4 regions of the Streptomyces akebiae genome follow, and region 2 is predicted to be linked to each of the others. Evidence: riboswitches for the same ligand, from Rfam matches in the RefSeq annotation. Region 2 holds a riboswitch; each other region holds the start of a gene.
What was found. A riboswitch is a leader RNA that binds a small molecule or an ion and turns the genes downstream of it on or off. The one in region 2 is predicted to bind cobalamin.
Positions count from the first base shown of each region.

Region 1: another riboswitch for cobalamin. It lies ahead of cobN (cobaltochelatase subunit CobN); the one in region 2 lies ahead of K1J60_RS14665 (ribonucleoside-diphosphate reductase subunit alpha).
Region 3: another riboswitch for cobalamin. It lies ahead of K1J60_RS41900 (energy-coupling factor ABC transporter permease); the one in region 2 lies ahead of K1J60_RS14665 (ribonucleoside-diphosphate reductase subunit alpha).
Region 4: another riboswitch for cobalamin. It lies ahead of K1J60_RS34830 (cobalamin biosynthesis protein); the one in region 2 lies ahead of K1J60_RS14665 (ribonucleoside-diphosphate reductase subunit alpha).

Region 1 is NZ_CP080647.1:684,618-687,860, forward strand. Features, by position in the region: gene cobN (cobaltochelatase subunit CobN) at 1-2,032, opposite strand, end outside; cobalamin riboswitch at 2,104-2,235, opposite strand; gene cobG (precorrin-3B synthase) at 2,301-3,243, shown strand, end outside.
Region 2 is NZ_CP080647.1:3,441,104-3,444,346, reverse strand. Features, by position in the region: gene K1J60_RS14665 (ribonucleoside-diphosphate reductase subunit alpha) at 1-1,907, opposite strand, end outside; cobalamin riboswitch at 2,031-2,166, opposite strand; gene K1J60_RS14660 (GNAT family N-acetyltransferase) at 2,230-2,736, opposite strand; gene K1J60_RS14655 (nucleoside hydrolase) at 2,819-3,243, opposite strand, start outside.
Region 3 is NZ_CP080647.1:9,672,744-9,675,986, forward strand. Features, by position in the region: gene K1J60_RS41895 (energy-coupling factor ABC transporter substrate-binding protein) at 1-403, opposite strand, end outside; gene K1J60_RS41900 (energy-coupling factor ABC transporter permease) at 400-1,119, opposite strand; cobalamin riboswitch at 1,150-1,332, opposite strand; gene K1J60_RS41905 (Nickel transporter NicT) at 1,598-2,722, shown strand; gene K1J60_RS41910 (NIPSNAP family protein) at 2,780-3,091, opposite strand; gene K1J60_RS41915 (helix-turn-helix domain-containing protein) at 3,139-3,243, opposite strand, start outside.
Region 4 is NZ_CP080647.1:8,050,217-8,053,459, reverse strand. Features, by position in the region: partial or broken gene K1J60_RS34850 (DUF5753 domain-containing protein) at 1-99, shown strand, start outside; gene K1J60_RS34845 (hypothetical protein) at 293-652, shown strand; gene K1J60_RS34840 (hypothetical protein) at 582-893, opposite strand; gene K1J60_RS46285 (DUF397 domain-containing protein) at 925-1,308, opposite strand; cobalamin riboswitch at 1,367-1,508, shown strand; gene K1J60_RS34830 (cobalamin biosynthesis protein) at 1,609-2,550, shown strand; gene K1J60_RS34825 (cobyric acid synthase) at 2,547-3,243, shown strand, end outside.

The sequences.
Region 1 (3,243 bases), 2.8 Mb from region 2:
CGTCGCGGATCTGGGCGTCCTTGACCTCGCAGAGCCAGCCGTCGACGTGCAGCAGGAAGTCGTCGAAGCCGTCGTCCTCCGGGCGGTCCGCCAGGCCCAGGTCGTGGTCCAGCTTGGCGGCCTGGATGAGGGTCCAGATCTGGGCGCGGATCGCGGGGAGCTTCGCCGGGTCCATGGAGGAGATCTGGGCGTACTCGTCGAGGAGTTGCTCCAGGCGCGCGATGTCGCCGTAGGAGTCGGCGCGGGCCATCGGCGGCACGAGGTGGTCGACGAGGGTGGCGTGCACGCGGCGCTTGGCCTGGGTGCCCTCGCCCGGGTCGTTGACCAGGAACGGGTAGACCAGCGGGAGGTCGCCGAGGGCGGCGTCGGGGCCGCAGGCGGCGGACAGGCCCGCGTTCTTGCCGGGCAGCCATTCCAGGTTGCCGTGCTTGCCGAGGTGGATCATCGCGTCGGCGCCGAACCCGCCGTCGTCGGCGCGGGCGGCGATCCAGCGGTAGGCGGCCAGGTAGTGGTGGGAGGGCGGGAGGTCCGGGTCGTGGTAGATCGCGATCGGGTTCTCGCCGAAGCCGCGCGGCGGCTGGATGAGGATCAGCAGATTGCCGAAGCGCAGGGCCGCGAGGACGATGTCGCCCTCGGGGTTGGCGCTGCGGTCGACGAACATCTCGCCGGGCGCCGGTCCCCAGTGCTCCTCGACGGCCGAGCGCAGTTCCTCGGGGAGTTCGGCGAACCAGCGGCGGTAGTCGGCGGCCGGGATCCGGACAGGGTTGCGGGCCAGCTGCTCGTCGGTGAGCCAGTCCTGGTCGTGGCCGCCCGCCTCGATCAGCGCGCGGATCAGCTCGTCGCCGTCGCCGGAGGCCAGGCCCGGCACCTCGGCTTCCGTCCCGAAGTCGTAGCCCTCCTCGCGCAGGCGCCGCAGCAGGGCGACCGCGCTGGCGGGGGTGTCCAGGCCGACCGCGTTGCCGATGCGGGAGTGCTTGGTCGGGTAGGCGGAGAGGACGAGCGCGAGGCGCTTGTCGGCGTTGGCGATGTGGCGAAGTCGTGCGTGGCGTACGGCGATCCCGGCGACGCGGGCGGCGCGCTCGGGGTCGGCGACATAGGCCGGGAGGCCGTCCTCGTCGATCTCCTTGAAGGAGAACGGGACGGTGATCAGCCGGCCGTCGAACTCGGGGACGGCGATCTGGCTGGCCGCGTCGAGCGGGGAGACGCCCTCGTCGTTCTCCTCCCAGGCCGCGCGTGATCCGGTCAGGCACAGGGCCTGGAGGATCGGCACGTCGAGGCCGGTCAGGGCGCCCGCGTCCCAGGACTCGTCGTCGCCGCCGGCCGAGGCCTCGGCGGGCTTGGTGCCGCCGGCTGCGAGGACGGTGGTGACGACCGCGTCGGCGGCGCGCAGTTCCTCGATCAGCTCGGGCTCGGGGGCCCGCAGCGAGGCCACGTAGAGCGGGAGCGCGCGGGCACCCTGGTCCTCGATCGCCCCGCACAGGGCGTCCACGAAGGCGGTGTTGCCGCTCATGTGGTGGGCCCGGTAGTAGAGCACGGCGACGGTGGGCCCGTCGGTGTTCCTGGCCTCCCGGGACAGCGGTCCCCAGGCGGGCGCGGCCGCCGGCGCGTCGAAGCCGTGGCCGGTGAGCAGGACGGTGTCGGAGAGGAAACGGGCCAGCTGCTCCAGGTTGGCCGGGCCGCCGTGCGCGAGATAGGCGTGGGCCTCGGCGGCGATGCCGATCGGGACGGTGGAGGCGGCCATCAGCTGGGCGTCGGGCGCCTGTTCACCGGTGAGGACGACGACCGGGCGGCCGTCGGCGAGCAGCAGGTCGAGGCCGTCCTGCCAGGCCCGGATGCCGCCGAGGAGGCGTACGACGACCAGGTCGGTGCCGTCGAGGAGGGCCGGGAGGTCGTCCAGCGCGAGGCGGGAGGGGTTGGCGAAGCGGTAGGGGACCGGGCCGGCGGCCGCGCGGGCGCTGAGCAGGTCGGTGTCGGAGGTCGACAGGAGCAGGATGCGGGGCTGCGTCGAGCGCTCCCCGGACGATGGCTGCATGCGGCTGCTGGCCTTCCTCGGGGTCCGCGCCCCGGGCGGTGTCGGATCGGAGTCTCCCCTGCTCGGGCGGGCCGAGTGGTACGGGGAAGGGAGTTCCTGACTCGCCCGACCCTCCTGGGACGGGCTCACAGTGGCGGGACCGCGCCGGACTCACACCGGGCTTCCTCCCCTGTCGCCGTGGTGGCGTCGATGGACCGGATGATCCACCGAGCAGCATAGTAAGGGTCGCCTCAAAAGGGCGGAGGATACGTCCGTTGTGCCGGTGGGTATGCTCGCCGCCATGTCCACGCCTCCCCTGCGTTCATCGTCCCAGGCCACAGCGGTCACACGGGACCGTGGCGACGCCTGCCCGGGGGCGCTGCGGCTGCATGCGGCGGACGACGGGGCGCTGGCGCGGGTCCGGGTGCCCGGTGGTGTGCTGACCGTCCGCCAGGCCGAGGCGCTCGCGGAGGCGGCGCGGCGGCTCGGCGATGGTGATCTTCACCTCACTTCCCGCGGCAATGTCCAACTGCGCGGACTGGCCGACGGCTGCGGGGGCGAGCTGGCCGAGTCGCTGGACGCGGCGGGGCTGTTGCCGTCCGCCGGGCACGAGCGGGTGCGCAACATCGTGGCCTCGCCCCTGTCCGGTCTCGACGACCGCGGTCTGCGCGACGTGCGGCCCTGGCTGTCCGCCCTGGACACCGCGCTGTGCGCGAGCGAGGCGGCGCGGCGGTTGTCGGGCCGGTTCCTGTTCGCGCTCGACGACGGGCGGGGGGACGTGGCCGCGCTGGACGCCGATGTGACCGTCCGGGCGGCCGGGGGCGACAGAGCTCTGCTGAGTCTGGGGACGGCCCGCGAGAGCCTGTCGGTCCCGGGTGAGGACGCGGCCCGGGCCGCACTGACCGCCGCCGAGACGTTCCTGGAGGCGGCGCGGGAGAGCGGGGCACGGGTCTGGCGCGTGACCGAACTCCCCTTCCAGGACGAGCTGATCGGCACGGTCCGGGACCGACTTGCGGCCGTCGGCGTCGACGCCGCGATCCGGGTTCGTCCCGAGAGCGCGGCGGCCACGGCCGGAGCCGACGGCCCACCCCCCGGAGCCGTCGGCGACGCCCTGTCCGTACATGCGCCCCTCGGTCGTCTCACCCCCCTGCAGTGGCGGGAGTTGACGGCCCTCGCGTCGGCGACACCGTGCCGTGAACTGCGGCTGACCCCTTGGCGCGGGGTCGTCGTCC
Region 2 (3,243 bases):
GAGGCGATGGTGGCCGTCGGCGCGATGGCGAGGAGCAGGGAGTTGCGCAGGCCCGTCGTCGCGACGCGCTCGCGCAGGGCAGCCCAGCGCTCCGGCCAGGTGGGCTCGACACCGTAGTGGTCGGGGTGCAGCACACCGCGCGCCGTACGGGTCTTCTCCCAGGCCGGAAGCGGGCCGACCCGCTCGGCGAGGTCGGCGGAGGCCTCGTACGCGGCGAGCATGACGCGCTCGGCGATCCGAGTGGACAGGGCCTTCGCAGCCGGGGAGTCGAAGGGCAGACGCAGCTGGAAGAAGACGTCCTGCAGGCCCATCGCGCCGAGTCCGACCGGGCGCCACCTGGCGTTGGAGCGGCCCGCCTGCTCGGTCGGGTAGAAGTTGATGTCGACGACGCGGTCGAGGAAGGTGACGGCGGTGCGGACGGTCGCGTCCAGCCGCTCCCAGTCCATGTCGCCCGTCGCCCGGTCGACGAACGCGCCCAGGTTCACCGAGCCCAGGTTGCAGACCGCCGTCTCCCCGTCGTTCGTGACCTCCAGGATCTCCGTGCAGAGGTTGGAGGAGTGGACGACGTGGCCCGGCTCGGCCGTCTGGTTCGCCGTGCGGTTGGCAGCGTCCTTGAAGGTCATCCAGCCGTTGCCGGTCTGCGCGAGGGTGCGCATCATGCGGCCGTACAGGTCACGGGCCGCGATGGTCTTCTTCGCCAGGCCCTTCGCCTCCGCCTCGCGGTACGCGGCCTCGAACTCCTCGCCCCACAGGTCGACCAGCTCGGGTACGTCTGCCGGGGAGAACAGCGACCACTGCTCGTCCGCGTTCACCCGGCGCATGAACTCGTCCGGGATCCAGTGCGCCAGGTTCAGGTTGTGCGTACGCCGGGCGTCCTCGCCGGTGTTGTCACGAAGCTCCAGGAACTCCTCGATGTCGGAGTGCCAGGTCTCCAGGTAGACCGCGGCCGCGCCCTTGCGCCGGCCGCCCTGGTTCACGGCGGCGACCGAGGCGTCCAGGGTCTTCAGGAACGGCACGATGCCGTTGGAGTGCCCGTTGGTGCCCCGGATCAGCGAACCGCGCGAGCGGATACGGGAGTACGACAGGCCGATGCCGCCGGCGTGCTTCGAGAGGCGGGCCACCTGGTGGTAGCGGTCGTAGATGGAGTCCAGCTCGTCCAGCGGGGAGTCGAGGAGGTAGCAGGACGACATCTGGGGGTGTCGCGTACCGGAGTTGAAGAGGGTGGGGGAGGAGGGGAGGTAGTCGAGGCGGCTCATGAGCCCGTAGAGCGCGGCGACTTCGTCGAGGGCACGGATGCCCGCCTCCGCATCGGCACCCGTGTCCTCGGCGAGGCCGACGGCGACCCGCAGCATGAAGTGCTGGGGCGTCTCGACGACCTTGCGGGTGAGGGGGTGCCGGAGCAGATAGCGGCTGTGCAGGGTGCGCAGGCCGAAGTAGCCGAAGCGGTCGTCCCCGGCCGGGTCGATCAGGGCGTCGAGGCGCTCGGCGTGGGCGCGGGTGAACTCGGCCGTGCGGTCGGCGACGAGTCCCTCCCGGTGGCCCACGGCGATGGACTCGGTGAACGTCGTGACACCCTGCGAGGCCGCCTCGGCACGGATGCCGACGGCCAACAGCCGGGCGGCCAGTTTCGAGTAGGCGGGATCCTCGGAGATGAGGCCCGCGGCCGCCTCCGTGGCCAGCTCACGCAGCTCCGCGACCATCTCGGCGGAGGACACACGCACCGACCGGCCGCGCAGCGCGGCGGCGGCGACCCGGCCGGGATCGGCGTCGGGCAGGTCGGCGGTCAGCTCGGTCAGGGTCCGCAGCAACGCGGTACCAGGACCGTCGGTCTCCGTCGTCGGGTCTGTTGAAACCGACCTGGCTGCGGCCAGGTCGGCTGACACCGGATCGGCTGGCGCGATGGTCACGTGGGGCTCTCCCTCGCTCGGCTGGGGCCCTGCAGAGGGCAGGCGGCAGCACACGAGCGCACGGGGGCGTCGCGTCCACCGGCCCATTCCACGAGGCCCGGACGTCAGGGCACCCGGACCGGACGGCCGGGCGCACTGTCGGCAGGTGTTCGGACTGAACAGGCGTGCACACATGACGACGTATGCACGCGAGTACACCGTTGCGGGACAGTTCCGGATTCACACCGGATTCCCCTGCGGCGACAGCGAGCATGAGCATACATCTAGTGTCGGGTCGCGGTGTCACCCCCACATGTTGTGTCGCCATCGGCTTCGCAGGGTGTCAGAGCGTCAACTCGTAGGTGATCAGCGTGAGGTCGAGGAGGTCGGGGAGGGGGTTCCAGTCGCGCTCAGGTGTGCGAGTGAAGCCCAGACGTCCGTAGATGCGATGGGCCGCGTGCATGCTCCGCTGGGTCGACAGCACGACGCGCGCACAGCCCTCCACGGTGCGGGCGCGCTCCAGGCAGGCCCGTACGAGTGCCTCGCCGACACCTCGCCCACGGGCCTTCGGGGAGACCGCGAGCATCCGTATCTCGGCCTCTCCCTCGCGGGCGATGTCGGCCATGGGCCCGCCCGCGGGGACGAAGGTCACTCCGCCCAGCACCTGCCCCTCCGCGACCGCCACGAGCACGTCGGCCCGGGCGGCCCGCTTCGCCACGTTCCGCAGCTCGTCGAGGTACTGGTCGCTCTCTCCGAAGTCCAGCAGTCCGTCGTCGAGGTAGGCCTGTGCGGTGATCTCGCCGAGCGTGGCGTACTCCTCGGGGGTCACCGGCCTGATCGTGATGTCCATGCGTCGCAGTGTGCACGAGGGGCGGCTTCGCACGGCGGCGGTTATCCACAGGCGCCGCCGATGGTCGGACCATCGGATCGCGTCAGGTTGCCGCCGGCCACCTGGGCAGCGTCGTCACGAAGTCCGCGCTGAAGTCGCGGGTGCCCGGTCCCAGCGCGACGCGGCCGGTGGCCTGCAGACGGGCGGTCAGGGCGGGGGACTCGGAGTAGTAGACGCGCCGGGCTGCGGTCGGCACGAACACGGTCTGGCCGCGTGTGAGCTCGCTCGCGCACTCCACGACGACGGCCCCGTCGGCGGCCTCGACGAACGCCTCGTCGCCGCAGACGCCGACGGCCAGCGGATCGTGCAGCGGGCAGGTGCCGTCTCCGCCGTGGCGGGTGTAGGCGTCCATGTAGGTGCGCATCAGCCGTGCGGCGAGGGCCGTGCCGGGTCCCGCGGCCTCCAGCGCGGCCAGGTCATCGGGGCGGAACAGCCAGCGGTGCGAGGCGTCCAGGTCGACCATGGTGA
Region 3 (3,243 bases), 6.2 Mb from region 2:
CCGCCGTGGCCGCCGCCCTCGCCGTGGACGCCGCGACCGCCACGTCCACCGGCTTGGCCGGAGCCGTGTCGGCCTCCCCGGCCGCGTCGAGCAGTGCCCGGGCCCGGGCCTCGCCCTGGCGTCGACCCCGGTGGATGCCGAAGTAGTAGGCGAGGACCCCCGCGCCGAGGGCGGCCTGGAGGGAGAAGAGTGCCGACTCGATCTCACCGGACGGCGGTTCGTAGAGAGGGGAGAACCACGGCTCGTAGTCCGGCTCTATCTCCGTGATCGCCGTCTCCGCCTCGCCGTCGGCGCCCGTGAAGGGCTCCTCCTTGTGGTCGCCGAGGCCGAGGGCCAGCGGCAGGACGGCGAGTGCGGCCACGGCGAGCAGCAGCAGTGCGTTGATCTTCGTGTTCCGCTTCATCGGGCCACCGCCTTGTTCCCGGTCTCCGTCCCGGCCCCGGCGCGGCTCTGCCCGCCGGTCAGGAGCACGCCGAGCCGGGTCAGTTCGCCCTTGCTCGACTGCACCAGCAGACGCATCACCAACACCGTGAGCAGACCTTCGCTGACCGCGAGCGGGATCTGGGTGACGGCGAAGATGGAGCCGAACTTGCCGAGCGCGCCCAGGAAGCCGCTGCTCGGGTCGGGGAAGGCGAGCGCCAACTGCACGCTGGTGACGCAGTAGGTGACCAGGTCGGCGAAGAACGCGCCGAAGAACACCGTCACCATCAGCGGCACGCCGAAGCGTCGTAGCAGCCGGTAGACACCGTAACCCGCCCAGGGGCCGACGATCGCCATCGAGAAGACGTTGGCGCCGAGCGTGGTCAGACCGCCGTGGGCGAGCAACAGTGCCTGGAAGAGCAGGGTGATGGTGCCGAGCACCGCCATGATCGGCGGCCGGAACAGGATGGCACCGAGGCCGGTGCCGGTGGGGTGGGAGCAACTCCCGGTGACCGACGGGAGCTTCAGCGCGGACAGAACGAAGGTGAAGGCCCCCGAGGCGCCGAGCAGCAGCGTGCTCTCGGGATGCTCCCTGACCTCACGGGTGAGTGCCCTGACTCCGTGGACGACGAACGGCGCGGACGCGACGCCCCAGGCGATCGCGTGCGCCGGAGGAAGGAAACCCTCGGCTATGTGCATGGCTCAGCAGACCCTCTCCAGCACCTCGTGGATGGTTGACGCGCCTTGGCCGGTCTCCTGGCTTACGGGTGACACCGCCCGTGCTCCGCCTTCCCGGGTCCGAAGACCCAGTGGCTGTCCGTGAGGACCGGAGCCGGACTTCCCGATCACAGTGGCGAGGGCCGCACCGGCATCACACCGGATTTCCCGTTCACCAAGGCGTGGTGACAGTAGTGCCCAGATAAGGACGCTGACAAGCGGAGGCGAGGGGCGCGCAGGCGCCGTGCGACAGCTCACACCCCGGCGCACGCCCGGCGCCACGTCGAGAGAACGGACCTGACCGAAAGCAGACGGGAGCTTTACTGCGACGATATTGCAGCTGCCAACATGGCGCACAAGGCTGAGGAGGCTCGACCGCACGACCGCGGCACGAGGACCTCGACCGCACGGACGCGGCGACGCGACGCGAGGCACGCAGAGAAGAAGAGGCGCACGCCCCATGGCTCCTGGTACCGACACCGCCCCCTCGGCCACCGCCGGGACGGGCGGTCTCTCATGGCGGCGGATCCGCGCCACGACGACGCGCGGGGAGTGGGCCGGCCTGGGCGGGATGGCCGGTTTCATCCTGGCGCTGCACCTCGTCGGCTGGTTCACCCTCGTGGTGATCGTCGCCCCCGAGCACTACAGCGTCGGCAGCAGGACCTTCGGCATCGGTATGGGTGTCACCGCCTACACCCTGGGCATGCGGCACGCCTTCGACGCCGACCACATCGCCGCCATCGACAACACCACCCGCAAACTGATGGGGGAGGGGCGACGCCCGCTGTCGGTCGGCTTCTGGTTCTCCCTCGGCCACTCGTCGATCGTGCTCGTCCTCACCTTCCTGCTCACCCTCGGCGTCAAGACGCTCGCCGGACCCGTCCGCGACGACGGCTCCGCGCTGCACGAGGTGACCGGCTGGATCGGCACCACCGTCTCGGGGACGTTCCTGTACGCCATCGCCCTCGTCAACCTGGTGGCCCTGGTGGGGATCTGGAAGGTGTTCCGCGAGATGCGCTCGGGCACCTTCGACGAGGCCGCGCTGGAGGAACGGCTGAACAGCCGGGGCCTGATGAACCGCCTGCTCGGGCGGTTGATGAGGTCCCTCACCAGGCCCTGGCAGATGTATCCCGTCGGCCTGCTCTTCGGCCTCGGCTTCGACACGGCGACGGAGGTCGCGCTGCTGGTCCTGGCCGGTTCGGGCGCCGCCTCCGGGCTGCCCTGGTACGCGATCCTGTGCCTGCCCGTCCTGTTCGCCGCCGGAATGTCGCTCCTCGACACCGTCGACGGCACGTTCATGAACTTCGCCTACGGCTGGGCGTTCTCCCAGCCGGTCCGCAAGGTCTACTACAACCTCACCGTCACGGGTCTGTCCGTGGCCGTCGCCCTCGTCATCGGCACGGTCGAACTCCTCGGCCTCGTCGCCGAGAAGGCCCACCTGCACGGCCTCTTCTGGGACCGGGTCTCCGGCCTCGACCTCAACACCGTCGGCTATGTGGTCGTCGGCCTCTTCTTCGTCACCTGGGCGGTCGCCCTGCTGGTCTGGCGGTTCGCGCGGATCGAGGAGAAGTGGACAGCGGGGTGAACACCCACGAACACCCACCACCCACCCGCACCACGGCACACGGGCGCCCCACCGGCCTCAGGACAAGCCGTCGAGCGGCCGGAGGAAGCGGCGTTCGTACCGCTTGATGCAGCGGGTGTCGCGGGCCAGCGCGAACGCGTCCTGGCACTCCGGATCGGACATGCTGTCCGTGCGGTACCGCTCGTACGCGGCGAGACTGGGAAAGGAGAACAGGGCGTAGGCGATGTCGCTGTCGCTCTCGCTCGGCAGGAAGTAGCCGTGGTGCGTCCCGCCGAAACGGTTGACGAGCCGAACCCAGCGCCGCCCGTACTCTTCGAAGTCCTCAAGTTTGTCGGCGTCGATCTCGTACTTCAGATGAATGGTGATCACGGCTCCATGGTCCCCCGGGGCGCGGGCGACGGCCATGCCGGTCGGCGTCATGGGGTGGGGGAGGTGGTCAAGGCGTCGACGAGCCGGGCGAACTCGGTGCGTTGCCGGGCGGTCGGTGCGGTGTAGAGCGGCGCCTGCAACTCGCCGGGGAG
Region 4 (3,243 bases), 4.6 Mb from region 2:
CACCAGGAGTGCTTCGCGGACATCAGCGACAACGCGCACGAAGGCGACCGGATGATCGAGTTCCTCGACACGGTCCGGGAGAGCCTGGACAACGACTGAGCACCGGGCCGGGACGCCCGGCGGAATCGGGGGGAGGGCCCATGGCGGTCTTCGGTTGGCAGAGTGGTGGAGGCGGCTGACGGCGCGCCGCGCCGTTCCGGGCGACGGAGATCCGGACGGTCCTCCCCCGGCCGGCCCCCCGGGGTCCGGCGGTCCTGCCCCACTGGACGACTGCACGCTGAAGGCCTAAGCCATGCAGGAGTCGGAGTGGGCGGAGGCGCTCATCCGGGTGGAGAGTGCCCGGGTCGACGGCGAGATACGGCTCCTGTCCGCCCGTCTGTTACTGGGCACGTTCTGCGCCAGCGTCCTGCTGCTGAGCATCGCCGTGGCCGGTCGCGTCGTACCCACGACCCGGTTCGACGCCACGACACCGCTCACCACGGCGATCACCGGGGCGATCGCCGCCGCTCTGCTCACCTCGCTCGCGGCGGGCATCGGCAAGGTGCTGCGCGCCCGCGCCGATGCCGCGCGGCCCGTCGGCCTCAGCGCTCCTCCGGCCCCCGCGGGCGAGCCCCGACCAGAGCCCGGTCCAGGGCCCTCAGCCGCTCCGTGACCGGAGTGAGCCCCCACCACAGGCCCGCCCCCGTGGCGAGGAGGGCGGTCACCGCCAGCCAGACGACACCCCGCGCCTCCGTCCCCGGCACCAGCAGGGCGGCGAGAGCACCCACCCCCACGGCGAGGACCCCGGCGACCGTGCTGAAGAGCACCAGCGGCGCGGCGGCGGACAACAGCGTCCGCCGGCCCCTCGATGCCCGCTCACGCGCCGAGGCGGTTCCCTTGGTCCGATCTTCCATCGCGTGTACCTCCCGTCCCCCGAACGGTTCTTCAAGAACCGTCCGCTCCCGGGTCCACAAGCCCCGCCAGAAAACCACACCACGCGCTGTGACGGAAGGAGAGCACAGCGTTCTTCTTCGAGTTCGAGTCACGCACCAGAACCCGCCTCTCCTCGAACGACGCCTCCACGCACAGGCTGGTTTCGCCCGAATAACTGCTCCTGATCCAACTCCGCGCCGAGGGCTCCCTGTCGAACACCCTGACCTCCACCTCACAAGTCAGCGCGCCGACACGCGTCCACCGCGACGACCCGAGCGCCGTGCCCAGCCGCTGCCGCTCGTCGGCGCTCAGTCCTCGTAATGTCGTTCCCTCAAGTGTTCCCGCCCGGCGCTGTGGAGATGAGCGCAGAAAGAGCCGATTCGGGCGTCTGGCCATATTTCAGCGATGTGGGGCTGAGCACACCGCTGCGCCGCAGGTCAACAGCAAGTTGACGGGTCTTCCGGGCGCGTGGTGGACTGCCGGGGCCATGTACGACGGCAGGAGAGGAAGCCGGTGCGAGTCCGGCGCGGTCCCGCCACTGTCACCGGGGAAGAACCTCCCGGGAGCCAGGAACTCTCGCCGTCGGTCTCGTCGAACCAGGGCGTGGACACCCTGAGTGAGGACATATCGCCATGTGCGGCTGCCGCTTGAGTCCCGGTACCGGATCCTCCTCCCATCTCGCGATCGGCTGAACCGGTGCGTGCCGATCGCGTCTTCGCGTACGGCGCCACCGCCGGACTTCTCGGTGATCTGCTGCTCGGCGATCCTCGCCGGGGGCATCCGGTCGCCGCGTTCGGGCGGGCCGCCGGCGCCGTGGAGCAGGTGCTGTGGCGGGACCACCGGGGGTGGGGCGCGCTGCACACCGCCGTGTGCGCGGGTGGCGCCGTGGCGCTCGGGGCCTTGGCCTCGTCCGCCGTACGCCCGTCGCGTGCGGCCTCCGTCGCGTTGACCGCCGCCGCCACCTGGGCCGTCGTCGGGGGGACTTCGCTCGGGCGGGAGGCTCGCGCGATCGCACGGTCGCTCGACGCGGGGGACGTCGAGGGCGCGCGGGCCCGGCTGCCCCATCTGTGCGGGCGGGATCCCCAGGCGCTCGACCCGGACGGGATCGCGCGGGCGGTCGTGGAGTCCGTCGCCGAGAACACCTCCGACGCCGTGGTGGGCGCGCTCGTGTGGGGAGCCGTGGCGGGTGTGCCCGGGCTGGTGGGGTTTCGGGCCGTCAACACGTTGGACGCCATGGTCGGACACCGGTCGGAGCGGTATCGGCGGTTCGGATGGGCCTCCGCGCGGCTGGACGACATCGTGGGCTGGCCGGGGGCCCGGCTGACGGCGGTGCTGGCCGCGGCCTGCGGTGGGGATGCCCGCGGGGCGGTACGGGCCTGGCGCGCGGACGCGGGCCGGCACCCGAGTCCCAACGCGGGACCCGTGGAGGCGTCGTTCGCGGGGGCGCTCGGAGTGCGGTTGGGGGGCACGCTGTCGTACGGGGGGCGGGTCGAGCACCGGCCGGTGCTGAATGGGGAGGGGCGCGCCGTCGTCGTGGATGACATCGAGCGGACCGTCCGGTTGTCCCGGCGGGTCGGATGGCTGGCGTTGGGGATCGGTGCGGGTGTGTCGCTGCTGCGGTCGAGGAGGCAGGGATGAGTGGCGGGCTGTTGGTCGCCGGGACCACCTCCGACGCGGGGAAGAGCGTGGTCACCGCCGGAATCTGCCGGTGGCTGGTGCGGCAGGGGGTCAAGGTCGCGCCGTTCAAGGCGCAGAACATGTCGCTCAACTCCTTCGTGACGAAGGAGGGCGCCGAGATCGGGCGGGCGCAGGCCATGCAGGCGCAGGCGTGCCGGGTGGAGCCCACCGCGCTCATGAACCCCGTGCTGCTGAAGCCCGGGGGCGAACGCAGCAGTCAGGTGGTGCTGCTGGGCAAGCCCGTGGGCGAGATGAGTGCGCGCGGGTACCACGGAGGGCGGCAACAGCGGCTGCTCGGGGTCGTGTTGGACTGCCTCGCCGAGCTGCGGGGCACGTATGACGCGGTGATCTGCGAGGGGGCCGGCTCTCCGGCCGAGATCAATCTGCGGCGGACCGACATCGTCAACATGGGGATCGCCCGGAACGCCGGGCTGCCCGTGCTCGTGGTCGGCGACATCGACCGCGGCGGTGTCTTCGCGTCGTTCTTCGGGACCGTCGCGCTGCTCTCCCCCGAGGACCAGGCCCTCGTCGCCGGGTTCCTCGTCAACAAGTTCCGGGGAGACGTCTCCCTGTTGGAGCCGGGGCTCGACATGCTGCGCGGGCTCACCGGGCGGCCGACGTACGGGGTGCTGCCCTTCCGGCACGGGCTCGGGA